2 linked regions of the Cellulosilyticum sp. I15G10I2 genome follow. Each later gene encodes a partner of the first gene's protein in a complex. Links are inferred from orthologs where the notes say so. Each region holds a gene or a part of one and is shown on either strand. Other genes may lie near its edges. The genes, in order: secY and secA.

What was found.
Region 2: the proteins of secY (region 1) and secA are in contact, whole or in part, in a crystal structure (PDB 3DIN), measured with the Thermotoga maritima proteins. The link is inferred for Cellulosilyticum sp. I15G10I2 from one-to-one orthologs. Residues at the interface, in WP_004081795.1 of Thermotoga maritima: Glu108, Gly109, Glu110, Glu111, Ala236, Glu237, Arg238, Arg239, Ile240, Thr241, Ile242, Gln243, Tyr244, Ala245, Arg246, Arg247, Val248, Thr249, Gly250, Arg251, Arg252, Val253, Tyr254, Gly256, Ala257, Ser258, Thr259, Tyr260, Leu261, Pro262; in WP_004082002.1 of Thermotoga maritima: Glu261, Ala262, Arg263, Lys300, Ala301, Arg302, Thr303, Ile304, Ile305, Leu323, Tyr324, Asp325, Pro326, Val329, Ser330, Tyr333, Ile336, Lys340, Phe345, Val349, Glu363, Phe364, Tyr374, Ser375, Gly376, Gly377, Glu393, Ile395, Thr482, Ser483.

Annotation. Positions count from the first base shown.
Region 1 is NZ_FMMP01000009.1:44,161-56,279, forward strand. Bases 506-3,427 are described here. They hold secY (preprotein translocase subunit SecY), read right to left. Parts: upstream 2,640-3,427; coding sequence 1,371-2,639; downstream 506-1,370. Other genes in these bases: map (type I methionyl aminopeptidase), read right to left, coding at 506-701; BN3326_RS08805 (adenylate kinase), read right to left, coding at 703-1,350; rplO (50S ribosomal protein L15), read right to left, coding at 2,640-3,083; rpmD (50S ribosomal protein L30), read right to left, coding at 3,118-3,303; rpsE (30S ribosomal protein S5), read right to left, coding at 3,318-3,427. Outside these bases: more of map, read right to left, coding at 1-505; more of rpsE, read right to left, coding at 3,428-3,830; rplR (50S ribosomal protein L18), read right to left, coding at 3,848-4,216; rplF (50S ribosomal protein L6), read right to left, coding at 4,238-4,777; rpsH (30S ribosomal protein S8), read right to left, coding at 4,808-5,209; BN3326_RS08845 (type Z 30S ribosomal protein S14), read right to left, coding at 5,232-5,417; rplE (50S ribosomal protein L5), read right to left, coding at 5,432-5,971; rplX (50S ribosomal protein L24), read right to left, coding at 5,995-6,306; rplN (50S ribosomal protein L14), read right to left, coding at 6,320-6,688; rpsQ (30S ribosomal protein S17), read right to left, coding at 6,720-6,962; rpmC (50S ribosomal protein L29), read right to left, coding at 6,996-7,199; rplP (50S ribosomal protein L16), read right to left, coding at 7,189-7,629; rpsC (30S ribosomal protein S3), read right to left, coding at 7,629-8,288; rplV (50S ribosomal protein L22), read right to left, coding at 8,300-8,686; rpsS (30S ribosomal protein S19), read right to left, coding at 8,717-9,001; rplB (50S ribosomal protein L2), read right to left, coding at 9,030-9,863; and 4 more genes. UniProt on the Escherichia coli protein: The central subunit of the protein translocation channel SecYEG. Consists of two halves formed by TMs 1-5 and 6-10.
Region 2 is NZ_FMMP01000014.1:21,283-33,615, reverse strand. What follows is about bases 6,307-9,442. They hold secA (preprotein translocase subunit SecA), read right to left. Parts: upstream 9,095-9,442; coding sequence 6,518-9,094; downstream 6,307-6,517. In the rest of the region: tRNA lysidine(34) synthetase TilS, read right to left, coding at 1-330; BN3326_RS13875 (phenylpyruvate tautomerase MIF-related protein), read left to right, coding at 470-814; BN3326_RS13870 (hypothetical protein), read right to left, coding at 811-1,110; BN3326_RS13865 (DUF1540 domain-containing protein), read left to right, coding at 1,282-1,593; spoIIE (stage II sporulation protein E), read right to left, coding at 1,651-4,011; BN3326_RS13855 (ion channel), read right to left, coding at 4,221-5,201; BN3326_RS13840 (hypothetical protein), read right to left, coding at 5,935-6,291; hpf (ribosome hibernation-promoting factor, HPF/YfiA family), read right to left, coding at 9,509-10,042; BN3326_RS13825 (QueT transporter family protein), read right to left, coding at 10,157-10,666; BN3326_RS13820 (DMT family transporter), read right to left, coding at 11,232-12,122; BN3326_RS13815 (carbohydrate kinase family protein), read right to left, coding at 12,333-12,333. UniProt on the Escherichia coli protein: Required for protein export, interacts with the SecYEG preprotein conducting channel.

The sequences.
Region 1 (12,119 bases):
TTTTCATAATGTGCAGATGGCATCCCATCTCTTGTTACGAACGTCCAATCATCTTCTAGTACTCTTACTTGCCACGTACCCATATTAACCATAGGTTCTATAGCGAGCACCATACCTTTTTGAAGTTTTGGTCCTCTTCCAGGTGTCTTGTAGTTTGGAACTTGTGGTTCTTCGTGCAATTCTCTTCCTATCCCATGCCCAACTAAATCTCTTACTACCGAAAATCCATTAGTTTCAACATAAGTTTGTATTGCAACAGATATCTGTCCTAGATGATTGCCTGGTTTTGCATATTTTAAACCTTCAAAAAAGCTCTGTTTCGTAACTTCTATCAGTTTTAATATCTCAGGGGATACATCTCCGACAGTATAAGATCTTGCAGCATCTGAGTGATATCCTTTGTAGTATACCCCAAGGTCCACGCTCACTAAATCACCTTGTTTTAACTTGCGTTTACCTGGAATCCCGTGTACAACTTCTTCATTAATAGAAATACAAGCTGATGCTGGGTATCCACAATAACCTTTAAAAGATGGCAGTGCATGTTTACTTGTTATAAACGTTTCTGCAATAGCATCTAACTCTTTGGTTGTAATACCTTCTTGTACTGCTTTACCCACTAGTTCGTGAGCCTCTATTAATATATGCGCTGCCTCTTTCATTAAACTTATTTCCATATCAGATTTAATGGGGATTGGCATCCTAATTCACTCCTAATGCTTTCTTTACTGCTGCACGTACTTCTTCCACTGTACCTACTCCATGAACATCAAGAACTTTGCCTTGAGCTTTGTAGTGTGCAATAAGTGGTTCTGTTTGTGCATGATAGATTTCTAATCTTTTTTTAACTGTTTCTTCTTTATCATCTTCTCTTTGGACTAGATTTGTGCTGCATGCGTTACATATGCCTGCTATGTCTTCTTTTTTACTTATCTTATGATAAGAAGCGCCGCAGCTTGGGCAAACAGTTCTACCAGCCATACGATCAACAATAAGTTCATCGGGTACCTCTACATTAACAACGTAATCTATTGGTATATTTAAGTCTGCAAGCATAGCATCTAATGCTTCTGCTTGTGGAATGGTTCTTGGAAATCCATCAAAAATCATGCCATTTTTACAGTCATCTTGTGTAATTCTGCTTTTTACAAGTTCTATAACAAGAGAATCTGGTACGAGTTGACCTTGATCCATATAAGCTTTTGCTTGTTTGCCTAAGTCTGTGTTGTTAGAGATATGTTCTCTAAAAATATTGCCTGTCGAGATACATGGAATATCATATAATTTTGTAAGCATTTCTGCTTGAGTCCCTTTACCTGCTCCTGGCGCTCCGAGTAATATCAATCTCATTACGGCAACCTCCTATCTTCTTATAAAAATCCTTTATAATGTCTCATTAACATCTGTGATTCCATTTGTTTAAGTGTTTCTAATGCAACACCAACAATAATGAGAAGTGATGTTCCTGAAAACGCTACTTGCACGTTTAATGTATATTCAAATACGAGTGGAATAACTGCAAGTATTGCTAAAAAGATAGCTCCAAGTAGTGTGATACGAGATGCAACATCTGATAAATAATCTGATGTTGGTTTCCCTGGTCTTATACCGGGTATAAATCCGCCACCTTTTTTCATGTTAGATGCAATTTCCATTGGATTAAATGCAATAGTTGAATAGAAGAAAGCAAATGCAAATATAAGTACTACATAGATTACTGTTCCTACTGGATGTGTCCATCTTAAAAATCTAAGTACTGTACCCCATATTTCATTTGTTGTTCCCCCAAATAAATTAGTAACAATTTCTGGGAAATTCATAATAGACATTGCAAAGATAATTGGCAATACCCCTGCTAAGTTGACTTTAATAGGAATATGTTGTGATTGTCCGCCATAAACTTTACGTCCAGCAGTACGTTTTGCATACTGTACTGCAATTCTTCTTTCTCCTTGAGCCATTAATACAACAAAACCTATTACGAGTATAAATAATAATACGATTATTGTTGGTATTAAATAACCATGTGTCTGGAATAATACGATGAAGTTTTGTGGAAGTCTAGAAATAATATTAATAAAGATAATAAGTGATATACCATTTCCTATGCCTTTTTGCGTAATTTGTTCCCCTATCCACATCACGAGCATTGAACCTGCTACAAATGAGATAACAACTACCACAAATGTCCATATTGTATTATCTACAAGTACACTTGGTTGCTGTCTGCTAAGTGTAAGCGTTGTTGCTGATGATTGAATTAAGGCAAGGGCTAATGTTACATAACGTGTATATTTGTTAATTTTCTTTCTGCCTTGCTCCCCTTCTTTTGCGAGCTCCTCAAGCTTAGTTATTGCAATTTGTAAAAGCTGCATAATAATGCTTGCTGTAATATATGGCCCTACTCCAAAAGCGAAAAGTGCCATGGTTTTAAATGCTCCACCTGTTATAACATCCATTAGATTCAAAACATTCCCCGCGTTTTGATTCATCATAGCTATAACTGCATCTGTATTAATTCCTGGTACCGTAATATGTGCACCTATTCTTACAATAAGAAACATCCAAAGTGTGAAAATAATTTTTTTGCGTAGTTCTGGCACTCTCCATGCATTTTTAAGAGTTTTGAATAAATCCACCTACATCACCTCTTCTATTTTTCCACCCACAGCTTCAATTTTCTCTTTAGCACCTGCACTAAATGCATTTGCTTTAACAGTTAATTTCTTTGTTAGATCACCTTTCCCAAGAATTTTAACCCCATCTCTTGGATTTTTGATGATTCCAGCTTCTATCATAGCTTCAACTGTTACTACAGCGCCATCTTCAAAGCGATTTAATAAATCTACATTAATACCTACTATTTCTAAACTATTACGGTTTGTAAAACCACGTTTTGGAAGTCTTCTGTATAAAGGCATTTGCCCCCCTTCAAAACCTGGTCTAACACCACCGCCAGTTCTAGAATTTTGTCCTTTATGTCCTCTTCCCGCTGTTTTTCCGTTTCCTGAACCATGTCCACGGCCTACACGGAAAGAATCTCTTTTTGAACCTTCTACTGGTCTTAATTCATTTAAATTCATGCTTCCTTGCACCTCCTTCTCTTTAAGCCTTTTATTACTCGCTTATTGCTTCTACTTTTACTAAATGTCTAACTTGATCTACCATCCCACGAATTGCTGTATTATCTTCGTGTATATTTGAACTATTGATCTTTCTTAACCCGAGCGCTTCTACAGTTTTTTTATGTTTTGGAATTGCCCCGATTGTGGATCTTACTAATGTTACTTTAATTTTAGCCACTTGAACATTCCTCCTTATCCTAGAAGCTCTTCTACTGTTTTTCCACGAAGTTTAGCAACTTCTGCTGGTGTTTTGAGTGAAGCAAGTGCTTCAATTGTTGCATGTACTACATTTTTCTTATTGTTAGAACCAAGAGATTTCGTTCTAATATTACGAACGCCTGCAAGTTCAAGTACAGCACGTGCTGGACCTCCTGCAATAACTCCTGTACCTTCTTTAGCTGGTTTAAGAAGTACTCTTGCACTTCCAAATTCACCAACGAATTCATGATAAACGCTGTCTGCGTCATTTCTTTCAATATAAATTAAGTTCTTTTTAGCATCTTGAATAGCTTTCTCAATAGCGTTTGGAATTTCCATTGCTTTACCAAGTCCAACGCCAACGTGACCATTTCCATCTCCAACTACTACTAAAGCAGAGAAACGGAAAGTACGACCACCTTTTACAACTTTTGTTACACGTTTAATCGTAACAACTTTTTCCTGAAGATCTAATGTACTAGGATCAATATTTAGCTTTTTAGCCACCGTATGTCCCTCCTTTACTAGAATTGTAATCCAGCAGCGCGAGCTGCATCTGCTAATGCTTTTACTCTACCATGGTATAAGAATCCTCCACGGTCAAAAACAACTTCATTAATACCTTTAGCAAGGGCTTTTTTTGCAACTGCTTCGCCAACAGCTTTTGCTGCATCAACATTTGATGTAGCTTCTAAGGCTTTAGCAAGCTCTTTTTCAACAGTAGAAGCCGATACTAATGTACTACCTTTTGTATCATCTATAATCTGAGCATAAATGTGTTTTTCACTTCTATATACTGCAAGTCTTGGTCTCTCAGTAGTTCCTTGAAGCTTATTACGCATTTTCATATGCTTTTTTACACGAATTTTACTACGTGATGCTTTAGTTATCATTCTTATTTCACCCCTTTACTCTTATTTTTTACCTGTTTTACCTTCTTTACGTCTGATTATTTCATCAACGTACTTAATACCTTTGCCTTTGTATGGCTCTGGCGGACGTTTAGTTCTGATCTCAGCCGCAAATTGTCCAACATGTTCTTTGTTAATACCTGAAATAGTAATTTTATTACCTTCAACTACTGATGTGATTCCTTCTGGATCTTCCATTTCAACTGGGTGAGAGTATCCTAATGAAAGAACTAATTTCTTGCCTTGTTTCGCTGCTCTATATCCAACACCATTGATTTCTAACACTTTATTGAAGCCATTTGTCACACCTTCAACCATGTTTGAAACAAGTGTTCTTGTTAATCCATGAAGTGATCTGTTTCTTTTTAAATCGTTTGGTCTTGTAACTAAGACCTGATTATCTTCAAGTGTAATATTCATTGCACTATCGAATGTTCTTGTAAGTGTTCCTTTTGGCCCTTTAACTGTTACTACATTGCCTTCAGCTTTTGTAACAGTAACACCTGCTGGAACCTCGATTGGTAATTTACCAATACGTGACATGGTCGCACCTCCTTAAACTTTTTATCTTTATTACCAAATAAACGCGATAACTTCTCCGCCTACGCCAAGTTTTCTAGCGTCTTTGTCAGTAATTACACCTTTACTTGTTGAAATAATTGCTGTTCCAAGTCCACCTAATACTTTTGGTAAGTTATCAGTGTCTGCGTATACACGAAGACCTGGTTTAGAAATTTTCTTTAAACCTGAAATTACTTTTTGATTTTTATCTTTGCCATATTTTAAAGTTACACGAATAGTTCCTTTAACGCCATCTTCTATAACTTCGTATCCTTTAATATATCCCTCATTTAAAAGAATTTCAGAAATTGCTTTTTTCATTTTTGATGCAGGAACTTCAACAATATCATGTTTTGCAACATTTGCATTTCTGATTCTTGTAAGCATATCTGCAATAGGATCGCTCATTGTCATTTTATTTGCCTCCTTTCCATTATTACCAGCTTGCTTTTTTAACGCCTGGAATCTGACCTTTATATGCTAATTCTCTAAAACATATACGACATATACCAAATTTTCTTATATATGCATGCGGACGTCCACAAATACGACATCTTGTATATTCTTGAGTTGAAAATTTAGCGGTTTTTTGTTGCTTAACTTTCATAGATGTTTTTGCCACTTTGCTTACCCTCCTTATTTTTGAAATGGCATTCCAAATTGTGTCAAGAGCTCACGTGCTTCTTCATCTGTTTGAGCTGTTGTTACAATAATGACGTCCATACCACGAACTTTATCGATTTTGTCGTACTCAATTTCCGGGAAAATAAGTTGTTCTTTAATACCTAATGCATAGTTACCACGACCATCAAATGCAGTAGCGCTGATACCACGGAAGTCACGTACACGTGGAAGTGCTAAGTTTACTAAACGATCAAGAAATTCATACATTTTTTTACCGCGAAGTGTTACTTTACATCCGATTGGCATCCCTTCACGAAGTTTAAATGCCGCTACAGATTTTTTAGCTTTAGTAATAACTGGTTTTTGTCCTGATACAGTTTGCATATCACTTACAGCACTCTCTAATACTTTCGCATTATCTTTTGCTTCACCAACACCCATGTTAATTACTATTTTTTCGATTTTTGGAACTTGTAATTGATTTTTATAATTAAATTTTTGAGTCATGGCACTCATGATCTCAGTATTATATATCTCTTTTAATCTACTCATAGCCTATTACCTCCTTTCGCCTATTAGTCAATCACGAAACGGTCTTTGTTTACGATCGCTACGCGAACTTTTTTACCGTCGTTTATTTGTACGCCTAAACGGGCTGGTTTTCCATTGTGCACATACATAACGTTAGAAATGTGTACAGGTGCTTCTCTTTGAATTAATCCGCCTTGACCAGCTGCATTTGGTTTTTGGTGCTTAGTAATCATGTTGCACCCATCTACAACCACACGACCATTTTTGCGGTCAATAAAATTAACATTACCTTCTTTACCTTTGTCTTTGCCAGCGATGATTATTACTCTGTCGCCTTTTTTAAGTTTAGTTTTCACTATTTGCACCTCCTTATAAAACTTCTGGAGCAAGTGATAAGATTTTTGTGTATTTCTTTTCTCTTAACTCTCTTGCTACTGGTCCAAAAATACGTGTTCCTCTTGGGTTTTTATCTTCTTTTATGATAACAGCTGCATTTTCATCAAATTTAATGTATGAACCGTCAGCTCTTCTTACACCTTTTTTAGTACGTACGATAACAGCTTTAACAACGTCACCTTTTTTAACAACGCCGCCTGGTGTTGCATCTTTAACCGCAGCAACGATAACATCACCAATACTGCCGTATCTTCTGGTAGAACCACCTAATACACGAATGCAAAGTAATTCTTTTGCTCCTGTATTATCAGCTACTCTTAATCTACTTTCTTGTTGGATCATGAGAAGTGACCTCCTTTCAAGATTACTAATACTATTTTGCTTTTTCTACAATTTCAACAAGTCTAAAACGTTTTGACTTAGATAGTGGTCTTGTTTCCATTACTCTAACTTTATCGCCGATTTGACACTCATTGTTTTCATCATGAGCATGTAATTTATAAGTTCTTTTTACGATTTTACCGTAAAGAGGATGTTTTACATTGTTTACTACTGCAACAGTAATCGTTTTATCCATTTTATTGCTTACAACGTTACCCATTAATACTTTTCGCATATTTCTTTCTGACACGACTTAGCCTCCTCTCTATTACACAGTTGCTTTTTGTGTAATAATAGTTTGAATACGTGCGATATTCTTTCTTACTTCTTTAATTCTTGCTGTATTATCGAGTTGATTGGTAGCATTTTGAAATCTTAAGTTAAAAAGTTCTTTTTTCGCATTCACCAACTCAACGTTTAGCTCTTCAGATGTTTTTGTTATTAATTCTTCTAAGAATGCTCTACTCTTCACTACCATCACCTGCCATTTCTTGTTCAGCACGAGATACTATCTTGCATTTCATAGGTAATTTGTGAACTGCAAGTCTTAACGCTTCTCTAGCTGTTTCTTCTGCTACACCTGATAATTCAAACATTACTCTACCTGGTTTAACTACTGCTACCCAATACTCAGGTGAACCTTTACCAGAACCCATACGTGTTTCTGCTGGTTTAGCTGTTACTGGTTTATCTGGGAATATTTTAATCCATACTTTACCACCACGTTTGATATAACGTGTCATCGCAATACGGGCAGCTTCGATTTGGTTTGATTTTACCCATGCTGGTTCCATTGCAACAATACCAAAATCACCATAAGTAATTTTATTTCCACGGGTAGCTTTACCTGTCATACGTCCACGGAATTGTTTGCGACGCTTTACTCTTTTAGGCATTAACATTAGTTAGCGCTCCCTTCCTTTTTAACTTTTTGTGGAAGTACCTCTCCTTTGTATATCCACACTTTAACACCGATCTTACCGTAAGTTGTATCTGCTTCTGCAAATCCATATTCAATATCCGCTCTTAATGTCTGGAGTGGAATAGTGCCATCTGAATAATGCTCTGTACGTGCCATTTCTGCTCCGCCTAAACGACCTGAGCATTGAACTTTAATACCTTTTGCTCCAGCTTTGAATGATTTACCCATAGCTTGTTTCATCGCACGACGGAATGAAACACGGTTTTCAAGTTGAAGTGCAATATTTTCAGCAACGAGTTGTGCACATGCTTCTGGACGCTTTACTTCAACAATGTTGATTGCAACTTTGTTTGCCGTAAGCTTTTCTACTTGCTTACGAAGCTCATCAATAGATGATCCACCCTTACCAATTACGATCCCTGGTTTAGATGTATGAACGTGGATTCTAACACGTTTAGACATTCTTTCAATTTCAATTTTGTCTATGCCAGCTGAATATAATTTTTTCTTAATGAATTTTCTGATTTTATTATCTTCTACTAGGTTATTAGCAAAGTCTTTTTTATCTGCATACCATCTGGCATCCCAACCTTTGATAACACCTACTCTTAATCCATGAGGATTGACTTTTTGGCCCATACCTAACCTCCTTATCTTTCATTTAGTACCACTGTAATGTGGCTTGTTTGTTTGTCGATTCTATAAGCACGACCTTGAGCACGTGGACGAATTCTTTTAAGTGTTGGCCCTTTAGTAGAAAAGGCTTCTTCAACAAATAAGTTAGCTGTCTCCATACTATTATTATGCTCAGCATTTGCTACAGCTGATTTTACTAATTTTTCTATAATACGTGCACCGTATCTTGGTGTGTATGCTAAGATTGCAAGTGCAGTATTAACATCTTTTCCTTTGATTTGGTTAAGCACGATATTTGCCTTAGTACTAGATAAACGTACAAATGTTACTTTTGCTTTTGGTCTTGAGTCTTTTTGAGCATTTCTCTCTTTTTTGATCTGGCTTCTATGTCCTTTTGCCATTTTTAAAGACCTCCTTCCGTAAATAATTAATTAACGAACTCTTGATTTCTTTTCTGCATCTTTACCATGACCACGGTAAGTTCTTGTTAATGCAAATTCACCTAATTTATGTCCTACCATATCTTCTGTTACAAAAACTGGAACATGTTTTCTTCCGTCATGTACAGCGATAGTATGTCCTACCATGCTAGGGAATATTGTTGAACGACGTGACCATGATTTGATTACTTTTTTCTCATCCGCTGCGTTCATTTCATCTATTTTCTTTAATAAATGTTTATCAGCAAATGGTCCTTTTTTGATGGAACGAGCCATTAATGATGCCTCCCTTCACTACTTTACATTATTTTTTGTTACGAGCACGTACAATATATTTGTTTGATTGCTTATTTTTCTTTCTTGTTTTGTATCCAAGAGCTGGTTTACCCCAAGGTGTACATGGATTTGGACGTCCAATTGGTGATCTACCTTCTCCACCACCGTGAGGGTGATCGTTAGGGTTCATAACAGATCCACGAACTGTAGGGCGAATACCCATATGACGTTTACGTCCTGCTTTACCAATATTGATAAGCTCATGATCGATGTTACCAACTTGACCTATTGTAGCTCTACACTCGATAGGTAAAAGTCTCATTTCTCCTGAAGGAAGTTTAACTGTTGCATACTTGCCTTCTTTAGCCATAAGCTGTGCTGACATACCTGCTGCACGAACAAGCTGCCCGCCTTTGCCTGGTTTCATTTCAAGGTTATGAATAGTAGCACCTATTGGCATATCTTTCATTCTGAGTGCGTTTCCAATGCGAATTTCCGCTGTTTCACCACTCATTAATTTGTCGCCTACTTTAAGCCCTACTGGAGCTAAAATATAGCTTTTTTCTCCATCCGCATAAGCAAGTAATGCAATATTTGCTGTTCTGTTTGGATCATATTCGATACCTACAACAGTTGCTGGTACACCATCTTTATTACGTTTGAAGTCGATGATTCTATATTTAATTTTATATCCGCCGCCACGATGACGAACTGTAATTTTCCCTTGGTTGTTTCTTCCTGAGTTTTTCTTTAAAGTAACCATTAAAGATCTTTCAGGAGTTGTTTTTGTGATTTCTTCAAATGATGAAGAAGTCATATGTCTTCTTGAAGGGGTATATGGTCTATATTTTTTGATACCCATCGCACTTTCACTCCTTTCAATCAATGCATTTACACTTAGCCGTGTGTTTCATCTTTATCTATTAAACTACATTCCTTGGAAAAAGTCAATGTCTTTACTATCTTGGTTAAGTTTAACAATTGCTTTTTTGTAGTCACTTGTTTTACCAACTGACTTGCCACGGCGTTTTGTTTTACCTTCGTAATTAGCCGTATTAACTTTTTCTACTTTTGTTCCTTCGAACATTTTTTCTACTGCATCTTTGATTTGACCTTTAGTTGCAGTTTTTTGTACTAGGAATGTGTATTTTTTTTCTGCCATAGCGTTCATACTTTTTTCAGTAACTACTGGCTTTAAAATGACGTCATAAAATTTTAAATCTGCCATTATGCGTACACCTCCTCGATTTTGTTAAGTGCATCTTTTGTTACTACGAATGTATCGTATTTTAAGATGTCATATACATTAATGTTATTAACAGCTGATGTTTTGATTGATTGAATATTACGTGCTGATAACATTACATTTTTGCTTGTATCGCCATCTGTAACGATAAGTGCTTTATTTAATTTAAGAGTATCTAATATATTTTTCATTGTTTTTGTTTTGATCTCTGCTAGCTCTAATGAATCTAATACAATGAATTTGCTGCCATTAACTCTGCTAGTTAAAGCTGATTTTAATGCAAGTCTTCTTTCTTTTTTGTTAAGTCTAATAGAGTAGTCACGAGGTTTTGGCGCGAATGCAACCCCACCACCTGTCCATTGTACTGCACGAATAGAACCTTGTCTTGCTCTACCTGTACCTTTTTGTCTCCATGGTTTTCTACCACCACCACGTACTTCAGCACGGGTTTTAGCACTTTGTGTTCCTTGACGTCTATTTGCAAGATGTGCAACAACTGCTGCATGCACTAAGTGTTCTTTTACATCTACTGCAAAGATTGAATCATTTAATTCAACTTCACCTACTTGTTGTCCGTCCATATTATAAACAGCTACTTTTGCCATTATTGTTCCTCCTTTCTCACCAGTCATTAAGCTTTAACGCTATCTTTTATAGCGATGATTGTACCTTTAGGTCCTGGAACTGCACCTTTAAGTAAAATTAAGTTTTTGTCTAAATCAACTCTAGCAACTTCAAGATTTTGTACTGTGATTTGAACACATCCCATATGTGATGGAAGGCCTTTACCTTTCATAACACGTCCTGGACTTGTTGCAGCACCCATAGAACCTGCTACTCTATGTGATTTAGAACCATGAGCCATTGGTCCACGGCTTTGTCCATATTTTTTGATTGCGCCTTGATACCCTTTACCTTTTGAAGTACCAGTAACATCTACTCTTTCTCCAGCAGCAAAAACATCTGCTTTGATTTCTGTACCTACTTCATATGCACTTATATCTTCCAAACGGAATTCTTTTAAGTGTTTTTTAAGAGCAACGCCTGCTTTTTTAAAGTGACCAGCTGCTGGTTTGATAACACGTCTTTCTTTAACGTCTCCAAAACCAACTTGAATCGCTTCATATCCATCATTGTCAGTAGTTTTCTTTTGAACAACTACACATGGACCTGCCTCTAATACAGTAACAGGAATTAAGTTTGCATTTTCATCAAAAATTTGTGTCATACCTATTTTCTTAGCTATGATTGCTTTTTTCATTTCCTTTACACCTCCTAATATCTACAGCGGATTGCTACCTTGGCAATCATCCTAGACGATTCTTGATTATCGCCCAATCTAGAATCTCATAGATTATTTCGCATCTACTTTGATATCTACACCTGCTGGTAAATCTATACGCATTAACGCATCTCCAGTTTTTGGCGTAGCTTCAACATCGATAAGTCTTTTATGAGTTCTCATTTCGAATTGCTCACGAGAATCTTTGTACTTGTGAACAGCACGTAAAATTGTTACCACTTCTTTTTTAGTTGGTAGTGGTATTGGTCCACTAACTTGTGCACCTGTTTTCTTAGCAATAGCAACTATTTCAGCTGCTGTTTGATCAATTAACTTGTGATCATAAGCCTTTAGGGTAATACGGATTTTTTGACTTGCCATAAAAAAAGTCCCCTCCTTTTCGTACTTTTTTTGAAAGCAGTACGACTAGTGGTGACTGTACACTCAACCTAGTGTGTCATAAGCGCAGACTTACTCTAAGCTTTGTATTAATACAAAAGCGCTTGACATCAGTTTATATAGTACAGTGACCTGCCGCCTGGTTTCTTGAACCGGACATTCGCTCCCTAGAAATTCACCTTTTTGTAAGG
Region 2 (12,333 bases), on another replicon or contig:
TCTTTCTATTCTTCCTGCTTCTTCTTCTGATATCCCGTGCGCTCTCGCCAACTGCTTAATGTTACAATTATGTCTATAGTACGGAAGCTCCCACTTCTTACATATCTCTTCAACAAATAATGCATCACGCTCTGCTTCATCACGTATGCCATGATGTATATGCGCTACTTTTATTTGGATATTATAATAACTTTGGTACCTATGCAGAAAGTGAAGTAACATCATAGAATCTGCACCGCCTGATACACCTACTACTAAATTATCCCCATTTTGTATAAGGTTATACTTACGTATAAAATTTCTCACTTTATTTTCTATAGCCTTCAACATTCTAATCTCCTCATACCTCCACTCAAATTCTACTGCTTAAAATATCCTTTTAATAAATTCATCTCTCCATTATAATATAAATTAGGTTTAAGCACTATCTAATTATTTAAAAATTCACTAATAAGAAAGGGTGGTTACTATGCCATATATTGATTCAAAAGTTACAACCCCGCTTACAGAACAAAAAAAAGAAATACTTAAACAAGAGCTTGGAAAGATTATTACACTTATTCCAGGCAAGAGCGAAAATTATTTGATGCTAGGCTTTGAAGATAATTATTCTCTATACTTCAAGGGTATGAAATTAGATTTTGGTGCTTTTATTGAAGTAAAGATCTTTGGTGCTGCTCCTAAAGCTGCACTAGATAAAGTTACACAAGAAATATGTGCGCTCTATTTACGCGAGCTTGACATTCCATCTGACTGTATTTACATTAAATATGAAGAAGTTTCTGCATGGGGATTTGACGGCCGCAATTTTTAAATAAACATAGCTACTGCTAAAGCAATAATCCCAACCCCACAGATAATCAAAGAGATATTAAAAAATTTATCAATCTTTTGGGCCATGATATTGCCCTTTTTTTTATGTGCAGTTTTTCTCTCCATTTCTTTATAAACATAAGGCATGGGATTTTTTTTAAGATGATTTTCTACTATATGCTCTGCATATAAAAATAAATTATCTGGCATATAAGGTTTCTTACTCTCTTTTAATATAAAAATTGCTTTTTCATACCAATCACTGTTTTCACCATCTATTGTAATTTGTTTTTTCATCTTATTCTCCTTAGCATATTAATAATTAGACATTTGCCAAATCACAACAACTTTATTCATTCTCTAAGGACTTTTACTGAATATATTATATTAAAATAGATAAACTATATAGGTATATTCATTTAGAACAATTCTATTTATATACTTTATTAACTTAAGGAGGTTTTATTTATGCCTGATTTAAGATGTCATGTTGATAGTTGTGCCTATCATCAAGATAATTATTGCTCTGCTGGCCGTATCAGCGTAGATGGCAAAAGAGCATCTGATCCTGATGCTACATGCTGCAATACATTTATCCCGCAATCAGCCCAAAACAGCATGTCTTATGAACCTACTCCCCATATGAGTGTTCAATGTGATGCAGTTAAATGTAAGTACAACTCTGATTACGTGTGCGAAGCATCTAGCATTCAAATTTCGGGTGAAAATGCTTGTCACGATTCCGGTGACACATTGTGCGCAACTTTTCATGAAAAATAATAGTTAATAAAAAACCAAAAGATACGCTTTAAGGGTTTAAGCCTTAAAGCATATCTTTTAATTTTTTTGCCATATCCTCGCGACAATAATGGTCATATCATCATTTTCTGCATTACCTAATAAGTCTCTGCTTTTCTTCATAAGATATTCAGCCATATATGAAGGATTATTCGTATTAGCCTCTAGTATAAAATGTTTAAAAGTATCTTCTTTTCCCAAAAGTTCATTCTCTCCTTGCAGCATTCCATCTGTAACCATAATAATTACATCTCCATCTTTAAGCTGCTTTTTACAAACTTCTATATCTACATCATTGAGTATCCCTATCGGCAATGTACTTGCTTGTATCGTCATTACTTCATTATTTCTCAGAATAAAACTAGTTGCTGCCCCTAATTTTAGAAATTCTGCAACACCCGTATATTCATCAATAAGTGTAATATCCATCGTTGAAAAATTTTCAATATCTGATTTAAGGACAAGGACTGAATTAATAATTTTAACAGCAAGATCATTTTTAAATCCTGAGTCCATAAAGTTTTCCAAAAGTTCTATAGTCGCTGTGCTTTCTTCAGATGCCAGCTTACCGCTTCCCATACCATCTGCAAGTGCAAGTAAATACTTCCCTTCTTCAACTTCCATGCAACTGTAAACATCCCCTGATATCTCCCCTTTTGCATGAAATGCGGCCCCCGCAGCTACGCCATATGATTTAGTCACTTTGAACTTAAAGTACAGGTATTTTTCTTGTTCATTACATTCTAATCTTTCTGTTTCAACCTTAACATCAAGTGCCTTATTAATGGCTTTTTTAATACCCTCTTTTATCTCCATATCATTCTTATAATAAGGGGTATACACATGTATTTCTTCTTTTCTTCCATTGTTCTCAAGCACCATAATATCTTTCGTTTTAATACCGTTGCTATGAAGTATTTCTTTAATGAAGTTTTCATCTTCTTTATTGAAATAGAACTCTTTTTCTATATCTACACAAAGCTTTGAAATACTTTCAGCAATAGCTTCAAATTGTTGACCTACAAGACTCCTACTCTCTACAAATCTATTTTTCCACATAAGGTTTTGTTTAAATAAATCTAATTTAAAACTTAGGGTACAAGCAAAACTTTCTGCATTAGGACAAGCCTTCTTAAAACTCTCAGGTATATCCCCTATCTTTAATTGACCTTTTTGCTCTATCAAATCCAACATTTTATAAGCATTTTGATACGTTTTATCAATATAATCCCTCCAGCAAAATTCCTTCATAGAACAATTTTGGCACATTTTTTCTCCGGTATCTTCTATGATATGATTAATATCTTTTTCATCTAGGAACACTTTCTTATCAGATATTTTTTCAAAAGTATGACTCAAATTATAAAAAGCTCTAGAAAATTGGCTTAATTTCTCAGTAATAATCTTCTGTACTCTCATAAGATGTTTCTCTTCTTCTTTTGATGATTCACAGGCAAACCAAGCTGCGATACCAAAATATCTTTTAGGTATTAATATACTTATTATATACGCTGTAAGATATGCTCCAAATATCTGCATATCAATGATGCGATTATTAAATAAAGCAAAACCCAATAATAGTCCTATCCCTGTTGCAAATATAACACCCATTCTGCCTAGTGTAGCGAAGATCGTACCTGTAAGTACTGCCAATGTATAGATGGCAACAAAATGAGGGGGCATATACCCTATAATAACTAACAATGTACTCATGACCAACGTCATAGTTACACCTATATTCGTTCCCCCAAGATACGTGATTGCAATAATGATTACAAAGGTAATAACATCTCTAAAGTAAATACGTGTAAACAGCGGGACTTGTATGTAGAAATCAACTAACCCACCAAGAACACATGCTGCAAAAAAAGCCATGCTAATATTTTCTTTTTGAGTAAGCTGTACTGTTCTATTCTTACTAATGATTTCTGCACTACAGCATAAAATAACAACTAAACCTATACTAATAACCGCTTCTAATAATCCTGTTAATACATCAAATACTTTAAAACCGTTAATAATGACTAATAGCGTATTAATACAAAAAATTGCGCCACATGTAATAATAGCTTGATTTCTTAATGTAAATTTTGTACCGCTCATATACATATAACCTCTGAATAAAACAATGAGTATAATAATAAATAAATATTTAAGTATGTGTGTATCAAATACCCCCAAAGAAATAAGACCTATCAAACTCATAATACTTGTCCACTTTCTAAGTGTTTTATCAAAATATACTGCACCTATATAACACACACTTAAAGTATAAAACGTGTCAAACACAATAATTCTGCTTAGAAAAAAACCTATAATACAAAGCATGACTTGTGCCCACTTAATCATTTTTAAGTTTTCAAATAACTTCTCTCTCTTTTCTTCTTTTGTACGAATCAACATAATCTCTCCCTTCCACAGTAATATTAATTATACAAAGAGAGAGTTTATATTTTTGTAAATATATGGAAATATTTCAAAAAACTTTGCGACAATATACTTTGATTTCATAAACCTATATTTATTTATTTCCTAGGAAAAACAAGTATCCTTCTTCATTTTCACAACTTATTGTCGAAAACCATTATTTATGGGTTATTCCTTATACATTATTCTTTAGATCTTTTTTCTATAGCCAATATACTGCCAGCGCCTACAATAATATAAAGCCAGCCCGAGATAACAATTACTGATACAATAAGTTGCCCAAACCAATTGTAGGCCGAAATATCACCATATCCTACAGTAAAAAAAGTAATTATTGTAAAGTAAATAACTGAGGATAATCCCATATGTCTTCCTTTCACATGATATCTAATACACTGTGGATCCAGGGCTATAGCCCAGTAAACCATATTAACAATATTAAGCAAGAGAATAATGAGCCATGAAACTACCATAAATACTTTAAAACGGTTAAAATTTCTAATCCCCTTTTTATCAAAATCCTTATAGACAATGTATTTTTCTATATTTTTATAAATAGCTATGTAGTTCATAACAATAACTAAGGCATCAAATATAAGAAGACTTATCTGACCAATAACTAAGGCAAGCTTAGTCAAGTTGTTTGTATAAAGCAGTCTCGTATCAGAAAAAAAAAGCATTTTAGTAATAAATATACAGATAACAGGCAGCCAGATCAAATTACTCTCAGACCTTTTGAGATCTTTATTATCAAAAAAATTTTGAGTAAAATAATTGATAATAATAATAATCAGAGTAGGGATAAGAATAATTCCGACATAGATAAGGGCTTTTCCTATAGCAGACAATAACCCTATATGAATCATTTTATCTAAAACAGAGTGATATAAGTCTATGTAAATACTTAAAATAATAATAAGTCCACTGATAATTACTAATGCATAGAGATACCTATCAGGTAAATTTTTCTTTAGGGATATAATATATTGCTTAATAAAATAACTTACTGCATTATAAAGCTGTGTACTATTTAAAATCCATATAAAAGTAAATAAAATGAAAATGAACAATACCGCTATAACAATGATATAAAAACCTATAGTAAAAGTTTTATCATTTTCTCCATTTAACATTTTTAGTATTTCTTGTACTATACTAAGCATCTAATCCCTCCGACTCAAATAACATCCCTATGGCATATTATTCTTATACTGTCCAAGTTATACCTATCAAAAATATCTAGGCGCACACAAAAAGAGCCAGCACAACTTTGAGTTATACCAGCTCTTAATGTATTAAAATTATAATCAAATGGTCGCTATAGGGCTCGAACCTATGACCCTCTGCTTGTAAGGCAGATGCTCTCCCAGCTGAGCTAAGCGACCAGATGGTAGCGGAAAAGGGATTTGAACCCCCGACACCACGGGTATGAACCGTGTGCTCTAGCCAACTGAGCTATTCCGCCGTACTGCTTGTAATCTCAAGCACTTTTGTATTATAGCTTATAGCTTGTCATAATGCAAGTGTTTTTTTACTATTTTTTTATAACTTCTAATGATTTTTATTTTTTCCTTTTTTATGGAGAAATTCTTCAAATTTTTCCTTGTATTTAATCTTTTATTTTACTCATACTATTTCTATAAGATAAATAATCTAAAACCCATAATAATATTCTCTATGCAAAAAATATTCTTATGGTTATTTTTTATCTTAAAAAACAAATGAATTTAGCGCTACCTCGCACTTACTTGGTGATATATAACAGTATCACAACGGCGCATCCTTTTAATAAATAGATAAACATTATGGATATATTTATAATGTTTATCTATTTTATTAGCTAAAGATATTTAATGTTACTTTTAGATTTCAAGTGTATTACCCTTAAGCATCTTATTATAACAACTGCATCTTTTTTAACCTATTTAATATTTGCTCATTATAACGTTCAAATTCTTTTGTGCCTCTTTCTCTATCCCCTGGTACATTTGGCCTATAGGCTATATATTCTTGTAATACATCAAGTATTTGTTCCTGTCCATCATTATAAATACGCCCATGCATATGAATATTCCTTGAGTTCATCCCATAGTACTCTAAAAATATCCCCCTTTCATCCTCGTCTACAACAAACTTAATCGTCCAATCTTTTTGTGGAATCTTTTTTTTATTTCCTACAAATACATCTGCTTCATCAATAGTTATGCTGCATGTCTCAAACTTTTTACTAAATACCTCTTTAATTCTACACATCTATATCCCTCATCCTCTCCTTTAAAATAACCAAATTTATTATATGCAGCATTATGCTGTATATTCATAAAAATTATTATACTTATTGGATATATTTAAAAATCGTATGTTAGGATATATCTAACTATCTTTCACCTTTTTAATTATGCACAATACACAAATTAATATTTTTTCAAATAAAAAAGGACTATAGCCCAAGCTATAATCCTTTTTTATACAACTCTTTTTACGCACTTTTACCGCAGCAGGTTTTATACTTTTTACCACTTCCACATGGGCAAGGGTCATTTCTGCCTATCTTTTCTTTTCTAACAATTGGTTTTGCACCTAAACTTGTATCTTCGTGATTCGTAGCTATTGGTTCTGCTACTCTCTCTCTCTTGATTTCTTTATTCACAATAATCCTTACATGATAAAGTGCTCTTACTGTTTCTTCTTGTATATTTTCTATCATCTCTTCAAAAATATCAAAACTTAAGAAACGGTATTCCACAAGTGGATCTCTTTGTCCATATGCCTGCAAATTAATCCCTTGCTTCATTTGTTCCATATTATCTAAATGATCCATCCATTTCTGGTCAATAACTCTAAGAAGTAATACACGTTCGATTTCTCTAAGCTGCTCACCAATTTCAAGTTCCTTTTGTTCATATAATTTCTCTGCTTTTTCACTTAGAAGTTCTTTTAAGCTTTCTACTGTAAGGTTTTCTTGCTCTTCTTTAGTAAATGAAACTGCTTCAAAAGGAATAATACTGCGAAGATGTTCCATCATACTTGCAAGATCCCACTCTTCTGCATATTCAATACCATTAGTACAATTATCAACAGCCTTACTCACTACTTCTTTAGCCATATCAACTACTTTATTACGTAGATTTTCATTTTTAAGCACTTTAAAACGTTCACCATATATAATCTCACGTTGCTCATTCATTATTTTATCATATTCTAATAAATGTTTACGAACAGAGAAGTTATTGCTCTCTACTTTTGTCTGAGCACGTTCTATAGCACGGGTCAGAATTTTATGTTCAATAGGTTCATCATCTGGAATACCTAATGCATCAAACATTTTAAGTGTTGCTTCTGGTGTAAACAGTCTCATGAGATCATCTTCAAGTGCTAAATAAAATCTTGATGCACCTGGATCTCCTTGACGGCCTGAACGTCCACGAAGCTGGTTATCAATACGTCTTGACTCATGGCGCTCTGTACCAATTATTTTAAGCCCGCCAAGTTCTTGCACGCCTTCTTCAAGCTTAATATCTGTTCCGCGTCCTGCCATGTTAGTCGCTATCGTAACAGCTCCTTTTTTACCTGCCTCAGAAACGATTTCAGCCTCTTTAGCATGGTATTTAGCATTAAGCACTTGATGTTTTACGCCTTCTCTTTTAAGCAGCTTACTTAAAAGCTCAGATGTATCAATGGTTACTGTACCCACAAGAACCGGCTGTCCTTTTTCATTGCATTCCTTAATATCCTGAATAACAGCATCAAATTTTGCAGCCTCTGTTTTATAAACAATATCAGCATGATCTACACGTTTAATAGGTTTATTGGTTGGTATAACAATAACATCCATCCCATAAATATCTCTAAATTCATGTTCTTCTGTTAATGCTGTACCTGTCATCCCTGATTTCTTAGTGTATTTATTGAAATAGTTTTGGAAGGTAATCGTTGCAAGAGTCTGACTTTCTTTTTTAACTTCTACACCTTCTTTAGCCTCAATAGCTTGGTGAAGACCATCTGAATATCTTCGGCCATCCATTAGACGTCCTGTGAATTCATCTACAATGATAATTTCACCTTCCTCACTTACTATATAATCTTTTTCTCTATGCATAAGATTATGCGCTTTAAGTGCTATTGTAATATGGTGCTGAATATCCATCTGATCCGGATCAGCTAGATTTTCTATACCAAAGTATTGTTCTGCTTTTTTTACACCTTCTGCTGTCAGTGTAACTGTCTTTTGCTTCTCATCAACTACAAAATCGCCTTCTTCTTCGATTTCTTCACGCATTAAAGTAGACATAGCCGTTTCTTCACCTAGCAGTCTTCCTTTTTTTAATCTGCGTACAAAAATATCAGCTGCTTTATAAAGATGTGTGGACTTAGAACCTGCGCCCGAAATAATAAGCGGAGTTCTTGCTTCATCTATAAGCACAGAGTCAACCTCGTCAATAACAGCATAGTGAAGGTCTCTTTGTACCATTTCTTCTGCATATAAAACCATATTGTCACGTAAATAATCAAAACCATATTCATTATTTGTTCCATAGGTAATGTCACAGTTATAAGCTTCTCTTCTGTCTGCATTTTCCATATTACTTAATATGCAGCCTACGCTTAGTCCTAAAAACGTATACAGTTGTCCCATCCACTCCGAGTCACGTTTTGCAAGGTAGTCGTTAACTGTAACAACATGTACGCCTTTGCCTTCTAAAGCATTAAGATATACAGGCAGTGTCGCAACTAATGTTTTACCTTCACCTGTTCTCATTTCTGCAATACGTCCATTATGCAGAATAACCCCACCAACTAATTGTACTCTAAAGTGTTTCATATTAAGTACACGGTATCCCGCTTCTCTACACACAGCATAAGCTTCTGGTAAAATATCATCTAATGTTTCACCTTTTTCAAGGCGTTCTTTAAACTCAATAGTTTTCGCTTTAAGTTCATCATCTGTTAATTTCTGCATTGCTTCATCGTAAGATTCTATCTGATTGACAATAGGTTCTATTCTTTTTAATTCTCTTTCGGAATGACTTCCAAAAATCTTCTCAAGTAACTTCAACCTTTTCACCCTCTTCTTATATTTAAACACTCTCTATACTTAGCTATTATTCTAGTTATATATGTAAACACTATCATTAAGTATAGCAAATATTCAAGTTTATTACAACCATACACATTATCCAATTATGCCCACAATAGCATAAAACAATGTATACCAATATTAATGTTTTATTTTTGCAGTATTTTTTACGCTGCGGCTTTAGTTGCACAAGAAATTGAAGTTAAAAACATATCAAACTATCATGTCTTATTGTACACATATATGATAAATAATATATGTAGAAAACTCAATATATTATATTAACCTTTTGTCATATACCTTAATTAGCCTTCTGTAGCAAATAAAAAAAGAGTATTGGCAAGGTTGCTTATAAAAGCGAAACCTCTCCAATACTCTTTTACATTTATTCTATCAATCTAAAGTTGGTTCTATAAGACCATATGTTCCATTTCTTCTCTTATAAACTACATTTACCTCTTCTGTATCTGCATCTAGATATACGAAGAAATTATGTCCTACAAGCTCCATTTGCATAACTGCTTCTTCAGCATCCATAGGCTTAATAGCAAATTTCTTTCTTTTATCTATTTTTATAGCGTCCTCAGCTTCATCAGTTAGATGCATAAATGCTGGTGTAAAACTTGGTGCATTATTTCTATGCTTAGATCTTAATTTATTTTTGAATTTATTAACTTGTTTTTCAATGATAGCTACTGCATCATCAATAATATTGTACATATTCTTGCCTTCTACTTCTGCACGTAGTACAGAACCATTAAAAGGAATTGTTATTTCAATAACATGACTCAATTTTTCTACTATGAGTGTAACTTGAGCTTCTACATTGTCACTAAAATATTTATCAAGCTTATTAAGTTTTTCTACAACTGCATTTTCGAGTGCTGCTGTAAGGTCAATATTTTTGCCAGTAATGTTATGTTTCATCTCTCTCTCTCCTTTCAGCCAAATCACATGTCTTTTGATGACTTGACTATACTTATATTATTCGATAAAAAAAACAAATATCCTTCTTAATATTAGAAAAAAAAACTATTTTTATTACTGATTTTTAAAAATTGTTGTTAATAAATGATTATACTTATTTAAAAGAATAAGAAATATTGGTACCCCAACTAGGGTTATAACTGTAAACTCTCCTGCTGCTACCTCTAGTATCGTTAGTAAAAGCGGCAGGTTAAACATTTTATGCAGCAGATATCCTATTATTAACCCATTAAATACCGTAGGCCACAAAGAAGCTATAAGTAATCCTATCTTACTTTTTTTAGTCACTTTGCCTGTTATAGCAATAGCAATAACACTAATAAACGTAGCTGGCGTACCTATAAGTGCATCCGGCAACCCATTTGGTCCTAATAAATTTGCAAGAAAACATCCAAGTGTTAGTCCCCCAATATAGGTTGGATCAAAAAAGGCTAAAAGTGTCATAATCTCTGATACCCTAAACTGAATGTTTCCATAGCTCATAAAAGCAAGTCCTAATGTAAACACTGTATAAATGGCTGCTACTGCAGCTGTTTTTACAATAATTTTAGTTGTAATTTTCATAATATCCTCCTTGTGATTATTGTGCATATTACTGTTTCCCATTATACTCCTGTTTGAAAAATGAGTTTCACTCTTTTTTTCCACATAATAAAAAAGTCGCAGGATAAATTCCTACGACAAATAGACTTCTTCTAGTTTATTACACGCTTTCTAAATACCTTATAAAGTAATATGTATTGTATTATTTTCTTCTATAAATAGATTTAGCTTAACACATAGGCTCATATATAAACTATGTTTGAATTTAATAAGTATATTTATAACTGATAAATACCAGCGAGGTAGTCAGGGGATGTTTTTTGACTCGACTCGGGTTTGGCTGTGGGTAGGCGGGAGAGGCAAAAAATATCCCCTGGCTGCCAAGCGGCCCTCAATAAAATACTTAATTATAAATCCTAGCAAATATCTAAGTTTATTAACAGAAAATAATCTTTTATAAGACTATGTAAATCAACTTTTTTATTCACCGTAGTTTTATTTAAAGACAGGAGGTTCACGAACTGTCTATATGCAATTTTCCTTTTTCATTATATAGATCCTTATATACTTTTGCAAGCTGTTTATTTTATGCTTTTACAGTTGCTCTTATATGCATGTATTCTGCGAGTACAACACTTCCAAATATAAGTACTGCACCTACTATAATATTAATCGTAACAACTTCTTTTAGAAAAAGGACAGAAAAAACAATTCCAAAAACCGACTCTGTACACAATATTAGTGCAGCTCTTGATGATGAGGTATACTTTTGACCTATGGTTTGGAATAAAAATGCAATAAATGTACTAAACACACCTAAGTATATAATTGGAACAGCCATTTCCATAGTTACTTGCGCCGGTGGTTTTTCAAAGATAAAGGCACAAATAAAGCCCAAAATACAACATACTATCATTTGAAGAACAGCTAATATAATAAGATCATCTTTTTTTGAATAATGTCCCAAAGCTGTAATATGGGCTGCAAAAGCAACTGCACACATTACACCTAATATTTCGCCTATCCCTAAACTTAACCCCGTATCCTTTGTAAGATTCAAAAAGCCAAAACCTATTACAGCTATAAATCCTGCTATAACATTATAGCTTTTAATATGTTCTCTATAAACTATATACACTAAAAAAGGGACTACAAGCACATTAAGTGCTGTTAAAAAAGCAAGCTTACCTATATTTAAGTAAAGAGCTGCTGTTGTTTGAAAAGTAAATCCCAAAAATAAAAAAGCTCCTATTATTCCTCCTGCTAGTAAATCACTTAACTTAACTTTTCTTATTTTTTTCCAAAAAACAATCAGAAGCATTATAGAAGCTATCGCAAATCTAAATCCTATCATATAAAAAGGTGTAATGGTCTCCAATGACTTTTGAACTCCAATAAATCCGCCTCCCCAAACAAGAGCTGTAATAACAAGTAATAAATCTCCAATCCAAGCAGGTATCTTTCTTGTATTATTCATAGTTCCCCCTGTAAACTTTCTACTACACTTAATTTTTAAATTTTCGTATTGATTGACAGTATAACATAATCGCTTTGTTTACTGCAATGTATTCCTATGCACGTATCTTTTAACATAATAATAAACTGTCATACTAAATATCCTAATGACATTTAGTATGACAGCTCTTTAGCTCAATGCATAGCGTTTAAATGTATCTATTCAATGTTTC